DNA from 4 places in the Streptomyces sp. NPDC018031 genome. Region 1 is predicted to be linked to each of the others. Evidence: riboswitches for the same ligand, from Rfam matches in the RefSeq annotation. Region 1 holds a riboswitch; each other region holds the start of a gene.

Region 1 (5,601 bases):
ACGGCCATCGCCGACCGGCGGCGCGCCCGACGTCGTCCGCCCCGCGATACGGTCGAACCGTGCCCGACCAGCCCGACCTGCCCCACCCGCCCGAGTGCCCGGCCCACCGGCCTGACCGGCCCGTCCCTCCGCGGCCGCCCGGTCCCGCGGAGCCCGCGCCACCCGGCTGCCCCGCGACGGCCGGTCCCGCGCCGCACACCCCGGCGGACCCCGGGCCGGACTCCGCCGGTACCGCGCCGCACGCCGCGGTAGCCGGTCCCGCGCCGCACACCCCGGCGGCGCCAGGAGATCCCACTCCCGCCGACGGGGGCCGCATACCCGACCTGTTCGGCTGGGAGTTCGCGAGCGACCCCTACCCCGCGTACCACCGGCTCCGGGAGCACGCCCCGGTGTACCGGACCACCCTGCCCAGCGGCGTCGAAGCCTGGCTGGTCACCCGCTACGCCGACGCCCGGCAGGCGCTCGCCGACCCCCGGCTCTCCAAGAACCCCCTGCGCCACCGCGGGCACGCGCACGGCAAGGGCAAGGTCGGCATCCCGGGGGAGCGCAGCGCCGGGCTCATGACCCACCTGCTCAACATCGACCCCCCGGACCACACCCGGCTGCGGCGGCTGGTGTCCAAGGCGTTCACCCCGCGCCGGGTCGCCGCGTTCGCCCCCCGGGTGCAGCAGCTCACCGACCGGCTGATCGACGGCTTCGCCGGGCGCGGCGAGGCCGACCTCATCCACGAGTTCGCCTTCCCGCTCCCCATCTACGCGATCTGCGACATGCTCGGCGTCCCGCCGGAGGACCAGGACGACTTCCGGGACTGGGCCGGGATGATGATCCGGCACGACCTGCCCGACGGCCGGCGCACCCCGCGCGGCGGGGTCGCCCGCGCGGTGAAGCGCATGCGGACCTACCTGGCCGAGCTGATCCACCGCAAACGGGAGACGCTGGGCGGCGACGGCGAGGCCGACGACCTGATCTCCGGCCTGATCCGGGCCAGTGACCACGGTGAGCACCTCACCGAGAACGAGGCCGCCGCGATGGCCTTCATCCTGCTGTTCGCGGGCTTCGAGACGACCGTCAACCTGATCGGCAACGGCACCTACGCCCTGCTGCGCCACCCGGAGCAGCGGGCCCGCTTCCAGCGGGCCGCCGAGGCCGGCGACCAGCCGCTGCTCGCCGGGGCGGTGGAGGAGCTGCTGCGGTACGACGGCCCGGTGGAGATCGCGACCTGGCGCTTCGCGACCGAGCCGGTCACCCTCGGCGGGCAGTGGATCGCCGAGGGGGACCCGGTGCTGGTGGTGCTCGCCGCCGCCGACCGGGACCCCGCCCGGTTCGACCGGCCCGACGTGCTCGACCTCACCCGCCGTGACAACCAGCATCTGGGGTACGGCCACGGCATCCACTACTGCCTCGGCGCGCCGCTCGCCCGGCTGGAGGCGCAGACCGCGCTCGTCACGCTGCTGCGCCGGCTGCCCGACCTCCGGCTTGCGGTGGATCCGGATGATTTGCGCTGGCGTGGCGGGCTCATCATGCGTGGACTCCGCACCCTGCCGGTGGAGTTCACCGCGGAGCCCCCCGCCGCGGCCGGGTGACCGTCCCCACGTGCGGAAGTGACGGAGAGTCAGTACGTGATCTCCGCGTGACCTCGGCTACATCGGCTTGTGACTCGCGGGCGCCCCGATTATCTTCATGCGACAACTCAGCTGCCACACGAGAGGCAACCGCATGCGTTCCGGCAACGGTCGGCATCGCCGTCCCCGTCAGGCTCCTGCCATCGTCGTCGCGGCGGGGGTGACCGGCGCAAGCATCGCGCTTCCGCTGCTGGGCGCGTCCGGCGCGCACGCCGCCGACTCCGAGACCTGGGACCGGGTCGCGGAGTGCGAGAGCGGCGGCATGTGGAGTGCCAACTCCGGCAACGGCTTCTACGGCGGCCTGCAGCTGACCCTGGACATGTGGAAGACCTACGGCGGCACGGCCTACGCCCCGCGCCCCGACCTGGCCAGCCGCTCGCAGCAGATGTCGGTGGCCGAGACCATGCTGCGCGACCGCGGCCCGCGGGCCTGGCCCGCCTGCGCGCTCGACGCCGGGCTGACCGACGGCGGCCGGGCACCCGAGGTGAACCCCGGCCGCACCGACGCGCCCACCCCGCCGGGGCCGGAGAACGGGACCACCCCGGAGGACCGGGAGGCCGGGGACGACCGGCCGGAGGGGGACGACCGCTCGAAGGGGGACGACCGGGACACCGCCCCGGAGACCGGCGCCGAGGACCGGGACCGGGCCGAGCCCGGCGCCGACCCGGCCGGGGACCCGGACCGCGCGGACGACCGGGACCGGGCCGACGACCGCGCCGAGGACCGTGGCGACGACCGGGCCGACGACCGCGGCGAGGACCGTGGCGATGACCGTGCCGACGACCGCGCCGAGGACCGCGCCGAGGACCGCACCGGCGGCGCCGGCGACCGCGCGGACGGCGACGAGGGCACCGACCCGGCCGGCGGGCACGACGCCGACCGGGACACCGAGCCCGCCCCCGGCACCGGCAAGCACCGCGGCCGGCCCGACGACCGGGCCCCGGAGGACGGCGAGCGCCGCGGCGGGCGGCACGCCGACCGCGGCGACCGGGACGGCGTCGAGAGCCCCGAGGGCGCGGACCGCTACACCGTCCGCGCCGGTGACAACCTGTCGGTCATCGCCGAGGACCTGGAGGTGCCCGGCGGCTGGCCCGCGCTCTACGGCGCCAACGAGGACGTGATCGGTGCGGACCCGGACCTGATCCACCCCGGGCAGGCGCTCGTGGTCGAGGGTGACCGGAGCTAGCGACGGGCCGGGGCGCACCCGGAGCGGAAGCGGGTCCTGACGGATGGTCGGGGCGCGCTTCCGCCTGCCCGCGCGCACCGCTTCGACCGCATCCGCCCGGTTTGCTGAAAGTGAGACATGGATCTCGTGTCCGTCCCGCTCCGTCACCCTTGCCCGGCCTCGGGGCATCCGTGCTGACCTGCACCGATGACGGTTCCTCAGCGGCAAACGGGCGTGAGTTCCACGGATGTTGGGGTTTGAGCTCCCCGGGGTGATGTGCTTACCGTCTTTTCCGCCCGCCACCGCGGGCACCGCCGACCGGCACGCCGAGTCCTGCCACCGGCCGGGGGGTTGTCGACGCGCAAGCGCCGAAGGCAGGAGCGGGGGACCCAGGATTCACGCCGGTCTCCCCGGCTCGGGGTTAAGCCGCGTGCGGGCACCGCACGCGGCCGGGCACCTCACATGGCCCGCACCCGACAGCTCACCTCGCAGGCGTCGGTGTGAGGAAACCCAACCACGATGTTCAAGTCCAAGGGCAAGCACCGCCGTCCGTCCAAGGCCACCCGCATCGCCACCCTCGCCGGGGTCACCGGCGCCGCGGTCGCCGTGCCGCTGCTGGGGGCCGCCGGGCAGGCGTCCGCCGCGACCGTGTCGCAGTGGGACGAGGTCGCCCAGTGCGAGTCGGGCGGCAACTGGTCGATCAACACCGGCAACGGCTACTACGGCGGCCTGCAGTTCTCGGCCTCCACCTGGGCCGCGTACGGCGGCACCGCGTTCGCCCCGACCGCCGACAAGGCGTCCAAGAGCCAGCAGATCCAGATAGCCCAGAAGGTCCTCGCGGGCCAGGGCAAGGGCGCCTGGCCGCACTGCGGCGTGAACCTGACCAGCGGCGGCTCGGCCGGCTCCGGCACCGGTTCCGGCAGCACCGCCGAGCAGGCCCCGCGGAAGTCCACCCCGCAGCCGCAGTCCGCCCCCCGGTCGCAGCAGCCCGCCCAGCAGCAGGCGGCGCCGCGGGCGGACCGCTCCGCCGAGCCCGCGCCGACCACCCGGTCCCAGGAGCGCACCGCGCCCAGGACCGTACAGAAGGGCGACGGCGAGTACGCCGTCAAGGCCGGGGACACCCTCTCCACCATCGCCCGCGCGCACCACGTGGACGGCGGCTGGCAGGAACTGCACGAGCTGAACCAGGACGTCGTCCAGGACGCCGACCTGATCTACGTCGGCCAGCGGCTCCACCTGAGCTGAGCCCCGCGGCAGGCCCCGGCCCGCCCGGTGGGGCCTGCCGCCTCCTTCCGCCCCGGCCTCCCCCGGCGCCGCCGGGGCCCGAGCCGCTCCGGGCGCCCCCGGCCGTCCCCCCGGGGGCGCCCGCCCGGGTCCGCCCCGCCCCGCCGGCGGGGCCGGCCCGGCCCGCCCGGCGGACCCGTTCCCGGCCGGCGGCCCCGGCCCCCCCGAACACCCCCAGGTACGCCGCACCGGGGCCATACCGGGCGCGTACCGTCTCGTACGCCGGGCGTCGGGCGGGATCGGCCCCCGGGTCCGGTTAGGCTCATGCTGCAGACGCAGACCCACACGAAGGAGATCCTCGTGCCGTCCATCGACGTCGTCGTAGCTCGCGAGATCCTCGACTCGCGAGGCAACCCCACGGTCGAGGTCGAGGTCGGCCTCGACGACGGCAGCACCGGCCGTGCTGCCGTGCCGTCCGGCGCCTCGACCGGTGCCTTCGAGGCCCTCGAACTGCGCGACGGCGACAAGAACCGCTACGGCGGCAAGGGCGTCGAGAAGGCCGTCCTCGCCGTGATCGAGCAGATCGGCCCGGAGCTCGTCGGCTACGACGCCACCGAGCAGCGCCTCATCGACCAGGCCATGTTCGACCTGGACGCCACCCCCGACAAGTCCTCGCTGGGCGCCAACGCCATCCTCGGCGTGTCGCTCGCCGTGGCGCACGCCGCCTCCGAGGCGTCCGACCTCCCGCTCTTCCGGTACCTGGGCGGACCCAACGCCCACCTGCTGCCGGTCCCGATGATGAACATCCTCAACGGCGGTTCGCACGCGGACTCCAACGTCGACATCCAGGAGTTCATGATCGCGCCGATCGGCGCCGAGTCCTTCTCCGAGGCCCTGCGCTGGGGCACCGAGGTCTACCACACCCTCAAGGCGGTGCTGAAGGAGCGCGGCCTGTCCACCGGCCTGGGCGACGAGGGCGGTTTCGCGCCGAACCTCGACTCCAACCGCGAGGCGCTGGACCTCATCCTGGAGGCCATCCAGAAGGCCGGCTACACCCCCGGCCAGGACGTGGCGCTGGCGCTGGACGTCGCCGCCTCCGAGTTCTACAAGGACGGCAAGTACGTCTTCGAGGGCCAGGAGCGCACCGCCGCCGAGATGACCTCGTACTACGAGGAGCTGGTGGCCGCGTACCCGCTGGTCTCCATCGAGGACCCGCTGTTCGAGGACGACTGGGACGGCTGGAAGACCATCACCGCCAAGCTCGGCGACAAGGTCCAGCTCGTCGGTGACGACCTGTTCGTCACCAACCCCGAGCGGCTGGGCCGCGGCATCGAGGAGAACGCCGCCAACGCCCTGCTGGTCAAGGTCAACCAGATCGGCTCGCTCACCGAGACGCTGGACGCGGTCGAGCTGGCCCAGCGCAACGGCTTCAAGTGCATGATGTCGCACCGCTCCGGCGAGACCGAGGACGTCACCATCGCCGACCTCGCCGTCGCCACCAACTGCGGCCAGATCAAGACCGGCGCCCCGGCCCGCTCCGAGCGCGTCGCCAAGTACAACCAGCTGCTGCGCATCGAGGAGATCCTCGAC
Region 2 (5,601 bases), on a different contig from region 1:
CGACCCGGCCGGGCAGCGGCAGCTCCGGGGAGAGGGAGGCGTTGAGCCGGACGCCGTCCGCGGTGTTGATCACGCCGAAGGCGTTGGGGCCGATCACCCGCATGCCGTAGGTGCGGGCCTGGCGGATCAGCTCGCGCTGCCGGTCGCGGCCCCGGCCGCCTGACTCGGCGTAGCCGGAGGAGACGACGACCAGTCCCTGGACGCCGTGTTCACCGCAGTCGGCGACGACGGACGGGACCTGTTCGGCGGGCACCGCGACGATCGCCAGATCGACCGGTTCGGCGATCTCGCGGATGGAGCGGTGGGCCGGGACGCCTTCCGGCGCCAGCTCGGCCAGCCCGTCCTCGAAGGCGTGGTTGACCGCGTACACCCGGCCGGTGAAGCCGCCGTCGAGCACGTTGCCCAGCACCGTGCGGCCCACCCCGCCGGGGCGGCGGCCGGTGCCGATGACGGCCACCGAGCCGGGCGCCAGCAGGCGCTGCACGGACCGGGCCTCGGCCCGCTGCTCCCGGCCGCGCATCACGGCGAGCGAGCGGTCGGTGGGTTCGAGGTCGAACTCCAGGCGGACCACGCCGTCCTCGAAGCTGCGCTGCTGGGTGTAGCCCGCGTCGGTGAACACCTTGATCATCTTGGTGTTGGCGGGCAGCACCTCGGCGGCGAAGCGGCGGATGCCGCGTTCCCGGGCGACCGCGGCGATGTGCTCCAGCAGGGCGGAGGCGACGCCCCGGCCCTGGTGGGCGTCCTGCACCAGGAAGGCGACCTCGGCCTCGTCCGGCGGCGGCCGGTCCGGGCCGCGGCCGCCGCCCCCGTCGGGGTTCCGGCGCGAGGAGACCGGCAGCCCCCGCTCGTCGATGCGGTCGTAGCGGACGGTGGCGATGAACTCGTCGCCGATGGTGGCGGCCAGGCCGACCCGGTCGACGTAGTCATGGTGGGTGAAGCGGTGCACGTCCCGGTCCGACAGCCGCGGGTAGGGCGCGAAGAAGCGGTAGTACTTCGACTCGTCCGAGACGTGCTCGTAGAAGCTGACCAGGCGCTGCGCGTCGTCCGGGGTGATGGGACGGATCTGCGCGGTGCCTCCGTCGCGGAGCACCACGTCGGCCTCCCAGTGGGCCGGGTAGCTGTGGCGGTCCGGATCTGACGCGGTCTCCATGGGGCCAGGGTAAGCGCCGGGGCGGACGGCGACACCGGTCCGGATCCGGTCGCGTCAGGGCCGGTCCGGCGCGGCGGTCGGGCCGGTCCGGATCCGGTCGCGGCGCGGGCGGGCCCGGAGGGTGGGCCGCCTCGCGGCCGCCGCCGCGGCCCGGCAGGCTGTGCGGAAAGTCCGTCTCGGACCACCACCGACCACATGAGAGACTGGTCTAGACAACTAGTAACGACCTGAAGGGCTACACCATGGTTGAGCGCCGCGTCACCGTCGGCTGGGCCGAGGGCCTGCACGCCCGTCCCGCGTCGATCTTCGTCCGAGCGGCGACCGCGTCGGGCGTCCCGCTGACGATCGCGAAGGCCGACGGCACGCCGGTCAACGCCGCGTCCATGCTCGCCGTCCTGGGCCTGGGCGCCCAGGGCGGCGAGGAGATCGTCCTGGCCTCCGAGGACGACAACGCCGAGGCGGCCCTCGACCGTCTGGCCAAGCTCGTCGCCGAGGGGCTCGAGGAGCTTCCGGAGACGGTCTGAGCCGAGCGTCCCGGCGCGCCGCGGGCATGCCGCGGTCCCGTGGCACCCGTACCTCCGGCGGTACGGACCCGGTCGGCGACACGGCGAGGCCGCGGTACCCCACAGGGCACCGCGGCCTTTCTGCTGGTCATTCCCGGCGGCAACCGGGCAGGACATTCCGCCGGGAATTACCTTCGGTGTATCCGCCCCCGGTATATCGGGCGGTTGTTACTTCCGATCGCAGACCGTGTTTACGGCGTGTTTCGGCCCGCTCACCGGAAAGGCCGGCGCAGCCGGTATTCCGCCATTTCCCGCTCGGCGTGCGCGGCGGCCAGCGAGCGGGCCCGCTCCGCGTCCTGCCGGGCCACCGCGTCCAGCAGCGCGCCGCGCTCCCCCCAGGACCGTGCCGCCCCGGCGGTGCCCGGCTCGCCGCGCCCGGCCCCGCGGGACGGCGGGCCCGGCACCGGCCGGGACGGGTCCACCGCGTACAGCCAGTCGGTCTTGCGGCGCAGCTGGACCAGCAGCCCGGCCAGCCCGGGGCTGCCGGAAGCCTGCGCCAGCGTCTCGTGGAACCAGTCCCCCAGGGCGCGCAGCTCCCCCGACTGCCCGCGCTCGGCACGCTCCTTGCCGAGCCTGACCAGGCCGCGCAGCACCTTGAGATGGGCCTCGGTACGCCGCTGCGCGGCCCGGGCGGCGCCCAGCGGCTCCAGCAGCACCCGGATGTCGAGCAGATCGGCGACCTCGCGCTCGGAGGGCCGCGCGACGCAGGCCCCGGCGTGCCGGCGGGTGGTGACGAACCCCTCCGACTCCAGGGTCCGCAGCGCCTCGCGCACCGGCACCCGGGAGACCCCGTAGCGGCGCGCCAGCACCTCCTCGGTCAGCCTGCCGCCCGGCTCGTACACACCGGAGACGATGTCGTCGCGAATCGCGGAGCACACCGCGTGTGCCGAAATCCGGCGACCGCTGTGGACCGCGGTGGTATCGCCGCTCATTTCCGGTCCCGCATGGTCGAAACCTCCGCATTAATCGCCGCGAAACGCGATCGATCGACGTGTGTGTTCGACGACTCTATTCCAGACGGCGGGAATTTCGGTCGGCAACCGGGATTTCATGGATATCTTCTGGCCAGGCGGACCTGGCGGGATACCGGCGGGCGGGACACCGGACCGGGCGGCGCGGGGCGGCCGCGGAACGCGCGTGGGCCCCGGCCGGACGGCCGGGGCCCACGCGGTGCGGCGGTACGCCCGGGGGCGTACCGGCGGAAGGATCAGACGTTCACGCCGTGCGAGCGGAGGTAGGCCAGCGGGTCGATGTCCGAGCCGTACTCCGGGCTGGTGCGTGCCTCGAAGTGCAGGTGCGGGCCGGTGGAGTTGCCGGTGCTGCCGGCCAGGCCGATCTGCTGCCCCGGGGTGACCGTCTGGCCGACCGTGACGGAGAGGGCCGACAGGTGGCCGTACTGGGTGTAGGTGCCGTCGTTCATCTTGATGACGACGTTGTTGCCGTAGGCGCCACCGTAGCCGGACTCCACGACGGTGCCCGAACCCACGGACCGCACCGAGGTGCCGGTGGAGGCGTGGAAGTCGATGCCGGTGTGGCTGCCGGAGGACCACAGCCCGCTGGTGGCGTGGTACTGGGTGGAGACGTAGGAGCCCTCGACCGGCAGCACGAAGGTGTTGAGGCGCTTGCGCTCGGCCTCCCGTGCGGCCCGCTCCCGGGCCTCCCGCTCGGCCTTGGCCTTCTTCTCCGCCGCCTCGGCCTTGCGCTTCATCTCGGCGGCCTTGACGGCCGCGGCCTTGCGGGCCTCCGCCTTGGCGGCGGCCTCCTCGGCGGCCACCTCCTGGCTGACGGCCTGGGCGTCGATCTGCTCGGCGATGTCGTCACCGATGACGATCGCCTGGTTCAGGCCGGTGTCCTCGAAGCGCGAGGAGTCGTCGGACGCGGCGAGCGCCGGAGAGGCCAGGGTCGCGACGACGCCGGAGGCGGCGAGCGTGGCCATGCCGGCGACGTTGGCACCGGTGCGGACGGCGCCGCGGGGACGGCGGTGTTTCCCGGTGGGACGGGTGAACGCCATGGTCCGGCGTACTCCTTTCCTTCCTTCTCGCCTACCGGGTTAGCTGACGGGTTCGGAGCAGGAAGGTCTCCTACGGGTCCCTCGTGAGAGGCACCCGATTCACCCCTGGGGATGGTGGGTCCCCGGCTCCCTGGGACGCGTGCCCCGGGGACTCGGCGATGACTGTCCGGGCCGCGGGTGCGACGCAAACTGACGAACAGCCGGATCGAAGCTAGACGGACGATCTTTTGAACACCAAACGGATCACGATTTTTGTTGCCCTCGCCACAGGGCAGAAGCGCTGTCTCACCAACAAACCGGACACCGGAGGCGGATCTTCCGCCCGATGGGCCAACGGCGTGGCGGGCCGATCGACATGACGGGCGGCCGGGCGGCGGATGCGGAACGGCGCCCCGGGACGGGCGGGCCCCCAGCCGGTGACCCGGCACCGGAGGGGGCGCACACAGCCGGGGGCCCCGGCACCGGAGTCACGGTGCCGGGGCTCCCGGGGGAGACCGCCGCTGATCGGCCGTCAGCCGCTGACGACCTTCACCTCGCCGATGCCGAGGGCGCGGACCGGCTCCTCGATGACCGAGGCGTCACCGACCAGCACGGTGACCAGCCGGTCGACCGGGAACGCGTTGACCGCGGCCGCGGTCGCCTCGACCGTGCCGGTCTCCGCGAGCCGCGCGTACAGGTGGGCCTGGAAGTCGTCCGGCAGGTGCTGCTCCACCTGGTCCGCCAGAGTGCCCGCGACGGCGGCCGCGGTCTCGTACTTCAGCGGGGCGACGCCGACCAGGTTCTGCACCGCGACATCGCGCTCCTCGTCGGTCAGCCCCTCCTCGGCGAGGGTGCGCAGCACCTTCCAGGTGTCCTCCAGTGCCGGGCCGGTCACCTCGGTGGCCACCGAGCCGGAGATGGCCAGCATCGCCGCGCCGGTGCCCTCCGGGGTGGACCGCAGCACCTGGCCGAAGGCGCGCACCCCGTAGGTGTAGCCCTTCTCCTCCCGCAGCACGCGGTCCAGGCGGGAGGTGAGGGTGCCGCCGAGGCAGTAGGTGCCGAGCACCTGCGCCGGCCAGACCCGGTCGTGCCGGTCGGCGCCGATCCGGCCGATGAGCACCTGGGTCTGCACCGCGCCGGGGCGGTCCACGATCACCACGCGGCCGGTGTCGTCGGCGGTGATCACCGGGCTGGGCCGCTGCTCCGCCGGACCGCCGGTCCAGGCGCCCAGCGTGTCGGCGAGCGCCTGGTCCAGGTCGACGCCGGTCAGATCGCCGACGACCACCGCGACCGCGCCGGCGGGGCGCACATGGGCCTGGTAGAAGGCGCGCACCGCGGCGGCGTCGATCCGCCGCACGGTCTCCTCGGTGCCCTGGCGCGGCCGGGAGTGCCGGGCGTCGGCCGGGAACAGCTCCCTGGAGAGCGCCATCGACGCCCGGCGGGCGGGGTTGGCCAGCTCGTGCGGGATCTCGTCGAGCCGGTTGGCCACCAGCCGCTCCACCTCGCCCTCGGGGAAGGCGGGGGCGCGCAGCGCGTCGGCGAGCAGCCCGAGGGCCTTGGGCAGCCGGGACGCCGGGACCTCCAGGGAGACCCGGACGGCCGGGTGGTCGGCGTGCGCGTCGAGGGTGGCGCCGCAGCGCTCCAGCTCGGCGGCGAACTCCTCGGCCGTGAGCTTGTCGGTCCCCTCGGACAGGGCACGGGCCATGATCGTGGCCACCCCGTCGAGGCCGGCGGGCTCGGCGTCCAGCGGCGCGTCCAGGTTGATCTCGACGGCGACCACCTGCTGACCGGGGCGGTGGCAGCGCAGCACGGTCAGACCGTTGGGCAGGGTGGCGCGCTCCGGGGCGGGGAAGGCCCACGGCTTGGCGGAACCGGCCTGCGGCTGCGGGTGGAACGTC
Region 3 (5,601 bases), on a different contig from region 1:
GCGGTGAGCGTGCCGTCGCGGCGAGCCCCGGCCGTGACCCGGACGGTGAAGGGGTGGCGCGTGGTGGAAGCGGTGAGCTGCTCGGTGCGGGTGTACTCCAGCCGTACCGGACGGCCGGTGCGCAGCGCGGCGAGCACCACGACGTCCTCGACGAGCATCTCCTGCTTCCCGCCGAAGGCGCCGCCGATGCGGCCGCTGACCACCCGCACCCGGTCCGGCGGCAGTTCGAAGAGGCCGCACAGCGCCCGGCGGGTGAGGTGCGGGGTCTGGGTTCCGGAGCGCACGGTCAGCCGGCCGTCCCCGTCGAACCAGGCGGTGGCGGCGTGGGTCTCCAGAGCGGCGTGCTGGACGCGCGGGGTGCGGAAGGTCTCCTCGTAGACGGTGTCGGCCTCGGCGAGTCCGCGTTCGAGGTCACCACTCGCGGTGTGCACCTCGTCGACGGTGTTGCCGGCCGGATGGACCCGTACCGCGTCCGGCAGCAGGGCCTGTTCGGGGTCGGACACGGCGGGCAGCACCTGGTAGGTGACCCGGACCGCGCGGCACCCCTCCTCGGCGGCCGCCTCGCTGTCGGCGACCACCGCGGCCACCCGCTGCCCGGGGTGGCGGACCACGTCGTCCAGTACGCGGGTGTCGGCGGGATCGTCGTCGTCGTGCTCATGGCGCCCGGTGGAGAAGCGGGTGGCGGGCGCGTCGAGGTGGGTGAGGACCGCGCGCACCCCGCGTACCGCGCGGGCCGCGGTGGTGTCGATGGCGCGGATGCGCGCGTGCCGGTGCGGTGACCGCACGAGTTTGAGGTGGAGCAGGCCGGGCGGGCTGGTGTCCACGGTGAACCGGGCGGTGCCGGTGACCACCTCCCGCCCGGCGGGCGTCGGTGCCGGCCGGCCGCTGCCGCCGGGGCGGTCGGCCGTGGCCGGCTCCGGGGGGTGGCCGGCACCGCGCAGCGCCTCCTCGACCGCCCGGTAGCCGGTGCACCGGCACAGGTTGCCCTTGAGGGTCTGCGGCAGGTCCGCTAGCTGTTCGGGCGTCAGCACCGCCGCGGTCATGATCATGCCGGGGGTGCAGAAGCCGCACTGGAAGCCCTGGGCGTCGAGGAACCGCTGCTGGAGGGGGTGGAGCGCGTCCCCGTCGGCGAGGCCCTCGACGGTGGTGACCGAGCGTCCGGCGACGCGGACCGCCGGGTGGAGGCAGCTGTGCACCGCGACGCCGTCGACGTGCACGGTGCAGGCACCGCAGTCCCCGGTGTCGCAGCCCTTCTTCACCCCGAACCAGCCGTGGTCGCGCAGGAAGGTGCGCAGGCACTGGCCGGGGGCGGGGGGCCGGCGGACCTCCTGCCCGTTGACGCGGACCCGGAACGGCATGTCTCTCCTCCGTTACCCGTTGCCGCCGCCCGCGAGCAGCTCGCGGCGGACCTCTTCGGCCAGGTGGAGCGCCATGTGACGGCGCCACCGGGCTGAGCCGTGGATGTCGTCGACCACCGCCGCCGGCGGGACGGCCCGCCGGACCGCGTCCCGCAGCCGGCCCTCGGCGGGCGGCCGGGAGAACGTGATGCGCACCGGCCTGGGGGTGGCCGCGCTGATGGTGAGGGTGAGACGGTGCGAACGCGGGTCGTGGACGCCGGTCACCAGGGCGGCGGACCGGCCGTGGGGCCGCAGGGCCGCCCGGCGGCATGCGGTGCGGGCGTCCAGCGGTCCGGTGGGCAGGGTGATCGAGCGCAGCAGCTCACCGGGGCGCAGGGCGGTGCGCCCGGGGCCGGTCACGAACCGGAGCACCGGCAGCCGTCTGCGGCCGCCGTCGGGCGCGTACAGCAGGCACACGCCGTCCAGCGCGGCGGTGAGCGAGACCATCGGAGCGGCCGGCAGCGCCAGGCACAGGTTGCCGCCGACGGTGGCGGTGTTCCACACCTTGAAAGAGGAGGAGAAGGCGCGGCAGCAGAACGCCATCAGGTCGCGGGCCCGCGGCCAGGGGCCGCCGCGGGCCTCGGCGAAAGCCAGCAGCTCGGCGACGGTGCAGGTGGCGGCGATCTCCAGGCCGTGCTCGGTGACGGTCAGCGGCGCCCAGCCCATGGCTCCCAGGTCCCGGAGTCTGCGCAGCTCGGGCCGCGGTTCGGCGAACAGGTGGGTGCCGCCGGCCAGCCAGGCGTCACCCGGTTGCCAGGGGGCGCCGCTCCGGCCGTCGATGACCTCGCGCACCGTTGTCAAGTCCACGTCTTGTTCCTCGTCCGCGCCGCCTCGGGCCGACCCCGCGCCGACGCGTGCGGGCGGGCGCACTGTTCAACCCGGCCGCGAGCCCGGCGTCACGCGGCGTCCGGGTGAAGTCCCGTGTCGGAGCAGTGCGATGTGGCCGGGGTCCAGCGGCCGTCGACCCCTCCTCGATCGTCCGCGGACATCCTTGATCGCGTCCGTCAAGTGCCCTGCTATTGCGGTCAATTGACGGTCGGCCGGCTGAAGAAGGGCGGACGGATTTCCCACGGGAGAGGGAGTGAATAAGTTCACAGAACCCCATTTTGGCTCTGCGGAACGGCGATTGATGTCGCAAGATCTCTCTCCGGAACGAATACCCCGTCACCGAGGCGGGGCCGTCCGGGCGCACGCCGAGTCCTGCCGACGCCCCGGATGACCGCACACGACAGTGAGCCGGCAGGAGCGGGAGACCCGAGCACGACGGGCCATGAACGCGATGGTCCTTGGGGTGAAGCCACGGAAGTGGCCGGGCAACTTCGCCTGCCCGAACCCGACAGGTCATCTTTCGCAGGCGTATGACGAAGGGCATAGCCATGTCTGCGATTCCGTCCATACCTCCGTGCATTTCCCGGGCCGGGGCCGTGTCGGCCCTCACCGCCGCCACCGTGACCGCGTCGTTGCTGGTCCCGGGCCTGGCGGCGGAAGCGGAAGCCGCCACGCCGGCGGCCAAGGCCCTCAAGGTGGCCGCCGCGAAGAAGGGCTCCCCGTACCGCTACGGAGCGGCGGGCCCGAACCGGTTCGACTGCTCCGGTCTGACGCTCTACTCGTACAAGAAGGCGGGGAAGACGCTGCCCCGGACGGCGGCCGCCCAATACAACAGGACACGCCATGTGTCCGTCGGCTCACGCAAGCCGGGTGACCTCGTGTTCTTTCACTCCGGCGGTCGTGTGTACCACGTCGGGATCTACGCCGGGAAAAACCAGATCTGGCATTCTCCCAAGCCCGGGACATCGGTGCGCAAGGAAAAGATCTGGACCGGAAAGGTCTGGTACGGACGCGTCAAGTGATCAATCACCGGGCGCCGGAAACCCGCGTGTTCTCCGTTGCGTCGGAGGCGGGAACGGAATGCGGTGGCGGTGGGTCCGTGGGATGCCGGTGAAGCCCTGAATCGCCGGCACCCGCCGGCGTCCCGGGCTTCTCCGGCCCACCGCTCGCCCGGTACCGCTCAGTGCCGTCCGCGCAGCCTGCTGAGGAGCCGGCGGGCCTGGGACCGCCGCCGCGGGTCGGCGGCGGCCCGCCGCGCCGTGTCCATCGCCCGCTGCCCCTGCGGGGTGCGGCTGAACCGTCTGATCCTGGCGAACAGTCCGGACATGAACTCCTCCTTGCACAGTGGGTCCCGACGGGGCCGGTGCACCGCCGGTGCGGACTCCCCTACCCCCCGGCGCACCGCCGACACGCCGCCGGCCCGGCCGGGGCGGCGGAATGCGGTGGACGGCCCGGACCCGGCTGACTAGTCTTCGCCCCATGTCCAGCCCCGAGGCATCCAGACGCTAGCCACCGGTCGTCCCGGTGGCTGATCGTGCCGGCACCTCCGCGCCCCGCCGCCGCCCCTGCGGCCGCGGGCCTCGCGGTGCGTGCTCCGCTGCCACCGGACCGCCGTCGTACGGGCTGTCTTCGACCCGGACCGCGCGTCCCCTCCGTGACGCCGGCGGGTCTTCCTCCGCGTGATGGTCCGGCGGCTTCCGTGTGCCGTGTCCTCCGCGACGCCGGCCGGGCCCGCCACAGCCGTGACGCGGCCCTGTCGATCCATGATGCGGTTGTGGAGTACTGCTGTGCCCTTCGTTCTGTATCTGCTCGGACTGGCGGTCTTCGCCCAGGGGACGTCCGAGTTCATGCTGTCCGGGCTGACCCCGGACATCGCCGCCGACATGCGCGTGTCCATCCCCACCGCCTCCCTGCTGACCTCGGCTTTCGCCGTCGGGATGGTGGTCGGCGCGCCGGTGATGGCGGTGCTCGGCCGGCGCTGGTCGCCGCGCCGCGCGCTGCTGACCTTTCTGACCGTCTTCCTCCTCGTCCACGTCCTCGGGGCGGTCACCACCGACTTCCGGACGCTGGTCGCCGCCCGGGTGGTGGGGGCGCTGGCCAACGCCGGCTTCCTGGCGGTGGCCGTGACCACCGCGACCGGCCTGGTGGAGCCGAACCTCAAGGGACGGGCCACCTCCGTCCTCCTCGGGGGCGTCACCCTCGCCTGTGTGGTGGGTGTGCCCGCGGGGGCCCTGCTCGGACAGGTGTGGGGATGGCGCTCGGCGTTCTGGGCGGTCGCGCTGCTGTCGGTGCCGGCCCTGGCGGCGATCGTGCGGTCGGTGCCCGGTGGCGTCCCCGGCCCCGCCGCCGGCAGCGTCCGGGGCGAGCTGCGGTCGCTGCGCGACCGGCGGCTGCTGCTCGTCCTGCTGCTGGGCGCGCTGGTCAACGGTGCCACGTTCTGCGCGTTCAGCTATCTCGCGCCGCTGGTCACCGAGGTGACCGGGCTGGGGTCCGGGTGGGTGCCCGCCGTGCTGGCGCTCTTCGGCATCGGCTCGTTCCTGGGGGTCACCGTGGGCGGCCGGATGGCCGACACCCGGCCGGTGCGGCTCCTGGTGGTCGGCGCGCCGGTCCTGCTGGCCGGCTGGGCCGGGTTCGCGCTGACCGCGGGCAGCACGGGGGCGACGGTGGTGTTCGTCCTGGCCCAGGGGACGCTGTCGTTCGCCGTCGGGTCCACGCTCATCTCACAGGCGCTCTACGCGGCCGCCGCCGCGCCGACCCTGGCCGGTGGGTTCGCCACGGCCGCGTTCAACGTGGGTGCCGCCGCCGGGCCGTGGCTGGGCGGGCTGGCGATCGCGGCCGGCCTCGGATACCGCGCACCGTTGTGGGTAAGTGTGTCGCTGGTCGCGCTCGCCCTGGTCACCGCCGCCGCGGCGTGGGTCGTCGGGGGCGGCGCGGCCGGCCGCCACGACCAGGCGCCGGACCCGGCCACGCAGCCGGCCGGTCCGGTCCGGGGCCCGCGGTGCGCCGACGGCCCCGGACCACGTCGCGGGCTCCCCGTCCCGGACCCCGGTGACGGCCCCCCGGGGGCATGACGGCACCACCGGCATGCGAGCACCGCGGCGAGCGCCCATGGTGGAGGCATCGAACGTGCCGGACCGTCACCACTGGAGGCCGCTTCACATGACTGGCACCATCACCGTCGGGCTGGACGGGACCGAGGAGTCCGCCGGCGCCGCCGACTGGGCGGCGCGGGAGGCCGACCGCACCGGCATGGCACTGCGTCTGGTCCACGCCCACCTGTGGCAACCGCTGGACGCGCCCGTCGCGCCGGACGCCGGCACACAGCAGCGGCAGGCACGGAAGCTGCTGGCGGACGAGGAGGCGCGGCTGACCGCGC
Region 4 (5,601 bases), on a different contig from region 1:
CCCGGGCGGCCGCCGGGGACGGGCCCCCACCCCGCCCCGGGCCCGGCCGCCCGGGTGGGGTCCCTCAACGAGGCGGGGGTTACTCCGAGGCCGTGGTGAGGGCGGCCAGTTCGGCGTCGGTGAGCTTCAGGTCGGCCACGGCGAGCAGTGCCGGCAGTTGGTCCACGGTGCGGGCGCTGGCGATGGGGGCGACGACGGTCGGCTGGGCGGCCAGCCAGGCGAGCGCGACGGTGGCCTGCTCGGCCCCGTGCGCCGCGGCGATCTCGTCGAGAGCGGCGAGCACCTTGCGGCCGCGTTCGGTCTCCAGGTGCTTGGCGGCGGAGGCCGAGCGGGCGCTGTCCACGGTGCTGCCGGGCCGGTACTTGCCGGTGAGGAAGCCGGAGGCCAGGCCGAAGTAGGGCACGGTGGCGATGCCGTGCCGGGCGGCGACGGCGGCGAGTTCTCCCTCGTAGGTGTCGCGGGAGACCAGGTTGTAGTGCGGCTGGAGGGCGACGTAGCGGGCCAGTCCTTCCGCTTCGGAGAACTTCAGGGAGGCTTCCAGCCGGTCCGCGGAGAGGTTGGAGGCCGCGATCTCGCGGACCTTGCCGGTCTTCACCAGGTCGTCGAGCGCGGTGATGATCTCCTCCACGGGCACCGACGGATCGTCGAAGTGCGTGTAGTAGAGGTCGATGTGGTCGGTGCGCAGCCGGGCCAGGGACTCGTCGGCACCGCTCTTGATGGCCCGCGCGGTGAGGCCGCGCGGGTCGGGGTAGCCACCGCCCACCTTGGTGGCGATCACCATCTCGGCCCGGTTGCCCCGGGCGGCGAGCCAGTTGCCGATGACGGTCTCGGACTCTCCGCCCCGGTTCCCCGGCGCCCAGGCGGAGTACACGTCCGCGGTGTCGATGAAGTTGCCGCCCGCGGCGGCGTAGGCGTCCAGGACGGCGAAGGACTCGGCCTCGTCCGCGGTCCAACCGAAGACGTTGCCGCCCAGGGAGAGCGGGTGCACCGCCAGCGCTCCGAGCGGCCTCCGGGCCGCCTGCCCGGTCCGCCGCTGCCCTTGGGTGTGCTTGTCGTTGTCAGCCATACCCCGCTTCAGCGCGGCGGCCTGGGCGGATATTCCACCGCCGGGCGCGCGGCGACAGCGGGTGGCGGTGGCGGTTGGCGGTTGGCGGTTGGGGACGGTCTCCGGTGCCGGTCGGCGCCAAGGGGCGGGCAGGTGCCGGTCACGACGGACTGCTCGGGGGGCCGGCGCGGGTACTTGAGTCAGCGGCCGGCGCGGGTACGGGAGGTGCCGACCGGCGCGGGTACGGGAAGGCGCCGGGGCGCGGGGAGGGGTCGGGCCAGTGGCGTGGGGAGAGCGAGGCAGCGGCGTCGGTGCCGGTCGGCCCCGGTGCCGGTCCGGACCGGCGGCCCTGGTGTCAGGGGGGGGAGAGAGCACCAGGGCCACCGGCGTATCGGGGTGGGGGCGGTGAGTGGGACGAGGTCAGGGGTTGAGGCCGTGCTCGCGCAGCCAGGCCAGCGGGTTGATCGGGGAGCCGCCGCCGGGGCGGACCTCCAGGTGCAGGTGCGGGCCGGTCACGTTGCCGGTGGCGCCGACGCGTCCGATGACCTCGCCGGCGGACACCGAGCCGGACGTCCGGACCATCGAGGAGAGGTGGCAGTACCAGACCTCGGTGCCGTCATCGAGCGTGAGGACGATGCGGTAGCCGTACGCACCGGCCCAGCCGGCCTCGGTGATGGTGCCGCCGTGCACCGCCTTGACCGGGGTGCCGGTGGGGGCGGCGAAGTCCTGACCGGTGTGGTTCGCGGACCACATGTCGCCGGCCTCGCCGAAGGTCGAGGTGAGGGTGTACGAGGCCAGCGGGAGGGCGTACGCGGTGGCGAGCTTGGCGCGGCGCTCGGCCTCGGCCTTGCGGGCGGCCTCCGCCTTCCGCTCGGCTTCCGCCTCGGCCTTCCGCTGCGCTTCCGCCGCCGCCTTGCGCTCGGCCTCCGCCTCGGCGGCCTTCCGTTCGGCCTCCTCGTCGGCCTTCCGCTCCGCGGCGGCCTTCGCGGCGGCTTCCGCGGCGGCCTTGGCGGCAGCCTCGCGTGCGGCGTCGTCGGCGGCGTTCTGCTGGTGCTCGGCCTGCTGCATGATGCGGGCGCGCAGGGCCTCGCCCGCGTCGGTGGTCCCGTTGGCCCGGTCCTCGGCGGTGAGACCGGCCTGGGAGAAGGGCTGGGGGGAACCGGCGGGCTGCCCGCCGGAGGAGTCGCCACCGGCGAGGAGCGGTCCGATGCCGGGCAGTTCGCCCGCGTCGGGCAGCGAGTCCTGGATCTCGTCGGCGATGTGCGCGACGTCCGGCATGGATATCGGGGGGTTGGGACGGTCCTTGGCGGTCGCCATGCCGCCCGCGCCGACCGCGGCGATGACACCGACGCCGAGTACCGCCCCGCTGCGGGCCATGGTGCCGCGCTGCTTGGCGACGCGGTGCCGGCCGCGTACCGGGGCGAGGGAGTCGGCGGTGGGGTTCCACTCCTCCCACTCGGAGGAGGGGGCCACCGGGGAGGAGACCGTCTGGGTGTCGGTCCGCTGCGCGGCCGCCGTCCGTGGGCCCGGCCCGGGGTCGGCGCCCTCGGTCGGTCCGGTGGGGGTGCCGTACGGTGCCTCGTCAAGGGCAGACCTGTTGGACGCCACGGGGGCGCACTCCTTTCCTTCCCTCTCGCCTACCGGGTTAGCTGACGGGTTCGGAGCAGGAAGGTCTCCTACGGGCCGGGTTCGGCCCGATTCACCCCAAGGATGGTGGTTCCCCGGTTCCCTGGTACTGCTGGTGCCGTGGTGCATGCGGGATTCGGCGACGGCGCACGGTGCCGCCTCTTTGGCGGCTGGAACGACCGCGCTGCGTTATCGAACGTTAATAGACGGCGGGACGCTATTCCAAGCCGTTCCCCGGAATCCGTTGCCCTCGGGGAAGAATGTTCCGGGCATTACCGGGCAAACATCGGCGAGTTGCACAGCACAGGTGAACGCCCAGGAAACCCGACTTCGCTGATCGTGCGTCAATCGTTATGCGGAACGATCACGCCCGGTTGCTCTCCGTGATGCGCGGATGCGGGCAGTCGCGCCGGCGGCCCTGCCGGTACGCCGAGCGGCGTCGGCGCCTCGCCCCGCGTCGGCCGCTCTCCCTTCTCTCCGGCTTTCCTCCGGCCTGTGCCCGCACCCGCGCCCGGCGGCCCGGCGGCCCGGCGCGCAGCGCTGGATGGGGGCGCCGCCGTACGCCCACGTTCAGGCCCGTGCCGGGCATCGGAGGCTCCGGCCACGGGACGGGGCACCAAGGGACCCGAACGGAGGTGACGGAGGTGCCAGAGGTGACAGAGGTGACGGAGACAGGAGAGCGGGTGCGTGCCCGCCACGGGGTGGGGCACCGAGGGGCGGGGCACCGGGGCGGGGCGGGCGTGGGTGGCTCCGTGGCGCCCACCGGGGTACGTGGCGCCCCCGGGGTACAGGGGATCGCCGGACGCACCGGGCACGGCCGCCGACGCACGAGCAGCCGTCGGGGCACGGGGAGCCACCGGCTGCCGAGGGCACCGGGAGCGCCGGGCACGGAGAGCCACCGGGCCCCGGGAGCCGCCGGGGCGCGGCGCCGCTCGCACCGGGGTTCGGGTGATCACCGGTGCCGGGTGCCGGTCAGGGTCAGAGTTCGACGCCGCGTGCGCGGGCCCGTCGGTCGGCGGCCATCTCGGCCGATCCCTCGTCGAGGTAGACCTCGCAGACCAGCCGTCCGTCGCTGGTCAGGTTGTGCTCCAGTTCCCAGAGGGTGATCTCGTCCCCGCCGGCGAGCAGGAACGCGTGCTCGTAGAAGCGGCACCAGGTCGCGTCCGGGCCGCCGGTGCGCCGGCGCGGCTTCGGGGCCAGCGCGATGTCGTGCGCGAACGCCGTCTCCAGCAGCCGCCGGACCTCCTCGCCCGGGCGGTCCTCGTTCTCCGCCCGGCGCAGCACCCGCCGGGCGTGGTCGGCCGAGTTGTCCGCGACGTACGCCCGCACCGTCTCCACCGGCAGCGGGCCGCGCAGCAGTTGGTCGGGGAGCCAGAGCCGCTCCTCGTCGAACTCCTCCCAGCGGGCGCCGCCGGTGCGGTCGTGGGCCCGGCGCTCGGCCTGCACCAGGGTGTCCTCGTCGGCGTAGACCTCGTGCTGCGGGCCGTCGCCCGGGCCGGTGTTGTGCTCCAGCTCCCACAGCACGACGCTGCTGCCGTCCGGGAGGAGGAAGACGTGCCGGAAGGTGGTGTAGCCCAGCCGGGCGGGGGGTTCGTTGCACTGGCGGCAGGAACGCAGCTCGGTCTGGTGCATCAAGGCATCACGCAGCTGGGTGAGGACCGTCTCGTCGATCTCGAACCCGTTCTGGGCACGGGCCAGCAGCCCGTCGAGATGCTCGGCGGGGGTACCACCGACCTGTCCGTGCACCATGTCTCTCTCCTCCCGGCCAAATCGACACGCCGCGCCCCCCAGCGACACTTCGCGACTTACCGTAGCGGCGTCGACACGCGCTGCGTGCTGTGTTTCGAGGAAGCCGCGCCCTGACACGGCCTCTTCACTCACACCTGCGCCAGAAGAGTCGAATACATCACTCGAGGGGCTCGTGTGATCACACTTCCGGCCAACGAGGCAGCTCCTGCCGGGGATTACACGGATGCGGCCCGTCCGGATCCGCTTGTTCACGGCCTCGGTCCACGGCCGCGGCCGAGTCGGCATGAGCCCGGATTCCACCCGAAATCGACGCAGAGTCCGCCGCACATCTGTCCGGATCCGACGCTCCCCGTGGGACCGTGTCTCCCCGACGCCCCGGCGCCCCGGCTCCCCGGCTCCCTGGCTCCCCGGCTCCCCGGCTCCCCGGCTCCCTGCCGGAGCCTGCCGGCTGCCCGGCCGCGGGCCCGGGGGTGTGGGTCAGTCCCCGGCAGTGCCCTCGGGGCCCTCGGTCCCCTCGGTGCCGTCCGGTTCCGCCGCACCGCGCCGCGCGACGGTCGAGGTACGGCGCTTGACCACCGTGGCGGCCGCCAGTGCGCTCGCCGTGAAGGCCACCGTCATCACCCAGGGGCGGTCCAGGCAGTGGCCGGTGAGCCGGTCCAGCGAGTACCGGCCGGGGCCCGCGAGACCGATGCCCGCCGCCACGAAGCCCAGGAACGCCGGGTACTCGAAGCCGCCCTCGGTGACGAAGAACCCGGCGGGCGCGTGCACGGAGACCGCGCCCGCCATGGCGCCGGCCGCCGCCGCGCCGGCCGCGGGGGTGGCCAGCCCGGCCGCGAGCAGCGCCCCGCCGCCCGCCTCGCCGAGTCCGGCGGCCAGCGCGCTGTGCCGTCCCGGTGTGAACCCCATGTGCTCCATCGCGTGGGCGGTGCCGTCCAGCCCGTGGCCGCCGAACCAGCCGAAGAGCTTCTGCGCACCGTGGGCGAACAGCACGCCGCCGGTTCCGAGGCGCAGCGCGAGCAGTCCGAGGTCCGTGCGGAACGTCATCGACATGGCGGTGTCCATTTCCCGGTGCCGGTACGGAGGGCGGGGTGGCGCGGCGGGCGCGGTGCCACTCGCGTCCGTGACCGATTCTGTGCCGCTTCGGCCGGGTCCACCGCCGGGGCCGGGCCATCCGGGGGTGC

What was found. A riboswitch is a leader RNA that binds a small molecule or an ion and turns the genes downstream of it on or off. The one in region 1 is predicted to bind cyclic di-AMP.
Region 2: linked by a shared signal. The riboswitch ahead of ACH4B3_RS06795 (M23 family metallopeptidase) and the one ahead of ACH4B3_RS28845 (transglycosylase family protein) in region 1 are both predicted to bind cyclic di-AMP.
Region 3: linked by a shared signal. The riboswitch ahead of ACH4B3_RS22960 (C40 family peptidase) and the one ahead of ACH4B3_RS28845 (transglycosylase family protein) in region 1 are both predicted to bind cyclic di-AMP.
Region 4: linked by a shared signal. The riboswitch ahead of ACH4B3_RS12480 (M23 family metallopeptidase) and the one ahead of ACH4B3_RS28845 (transglycosylase family protein) in region 1 are both predicted to bind cyclic di-AMP.

Annotation. Positions count from the first base shown of each region.
Region 1 covers NZ_JBIRFT010000018.1:33,114-38,714, forward strand. The annotation lists gene ACH4B3_RS28835 (cytochrome P450) at 315-1,583, shown strand; gene ACH4B3_RS28840 (transglycosylase family protein) at 1,783-2,808, shown strand; cyclic di-AMP (ydaO/yuaA leader) riboswitch at 3,144-3,297, shown strand; gene ACH4B3_RS28845 (transglycosylase family protein) at 3,307-4,032, shown strand; gene eno (phosphopyruvate hydratase) at 4,372-5,601, shown strand, end outside.
Region 2 covers NZ_JBIRFT010000002.1:104,023-109,623, reverse strand. The annotation lists gene ACH4B3_RS06810 (GNAT family N-acetyltransferase) at 1-1,150, opposite strand, end outside; gene ACH4B3_RS06805 (HPr family phosphocarrier protein) at 1,393-1,674, shown strand; gene ACH4B3_RS06800 (GntR family transcriptional regulator) at 1,926-2,645, opposite strand; gene ACH4B3_RS06795 (M23 family metallopeptidase) at 2,921-3,724, opposite strand; cyclic di-AMP (ydaO/yuaA leader) riboswitch at 3,738-3,892, opposite strand; gene ACH4B3_RS06790 (M16 family metallopeptidase) at 4,236-5,601, opposite strand, start outside.
Region 3 covers NZ_JBIRFT010000011.1:34,997-40,597, reverse strand. The annotation lists gene ACH4B3_RS22970 (molybdopterin-dependent oxidoreductase) at 1-1,358, opposite strand, end outside; gene ACH4B3_RS22965 (FAD binding domain-containing protein) at 1,371-2,204, opposite strand; cyclic di-AMP (ydaO/yuaA leader) riboswitch at 2,579-2,770, shown strand; gene ACH4B3_RS22960 (C40 family peptidase) at 2,774-3,247, shown strand; gene ACH4B3_RS22955 (hypothetical protein) at 3,406-3,552, opposite strand; partial or broken gene ACH4B3_RS22950 (Cmx/CmrA family chloramphenicol efflux MFS transporter) at 4,013-5,122, shown strand; gene ACH4B3_RS22945 (universal stress protein) at 5,385-5,601, shown strand, end outside.
Region 4 covers NZ_JBIRFT010000004.1:29,361-34,961, forward strand. The annotation lists gene ACH4B3_RS12475 (aldo/keto reductase) at 80-1,066, opposite strand; gene ACH4B3_RS12480 (M23 family metallopeptidase) at 1,466-2,653, opposite strand; cyclic di-AMP (ydaO/yuaA leader) riboswitch at 2,665-2,823, opposite strand; gene ACH4B3_RS12485 (DUF6227 family protein) at 3,650-4,420, opposite strand; gene ACH4B3_RS12490 (DoxX family protein) at 4,898-5,470, opposite strand.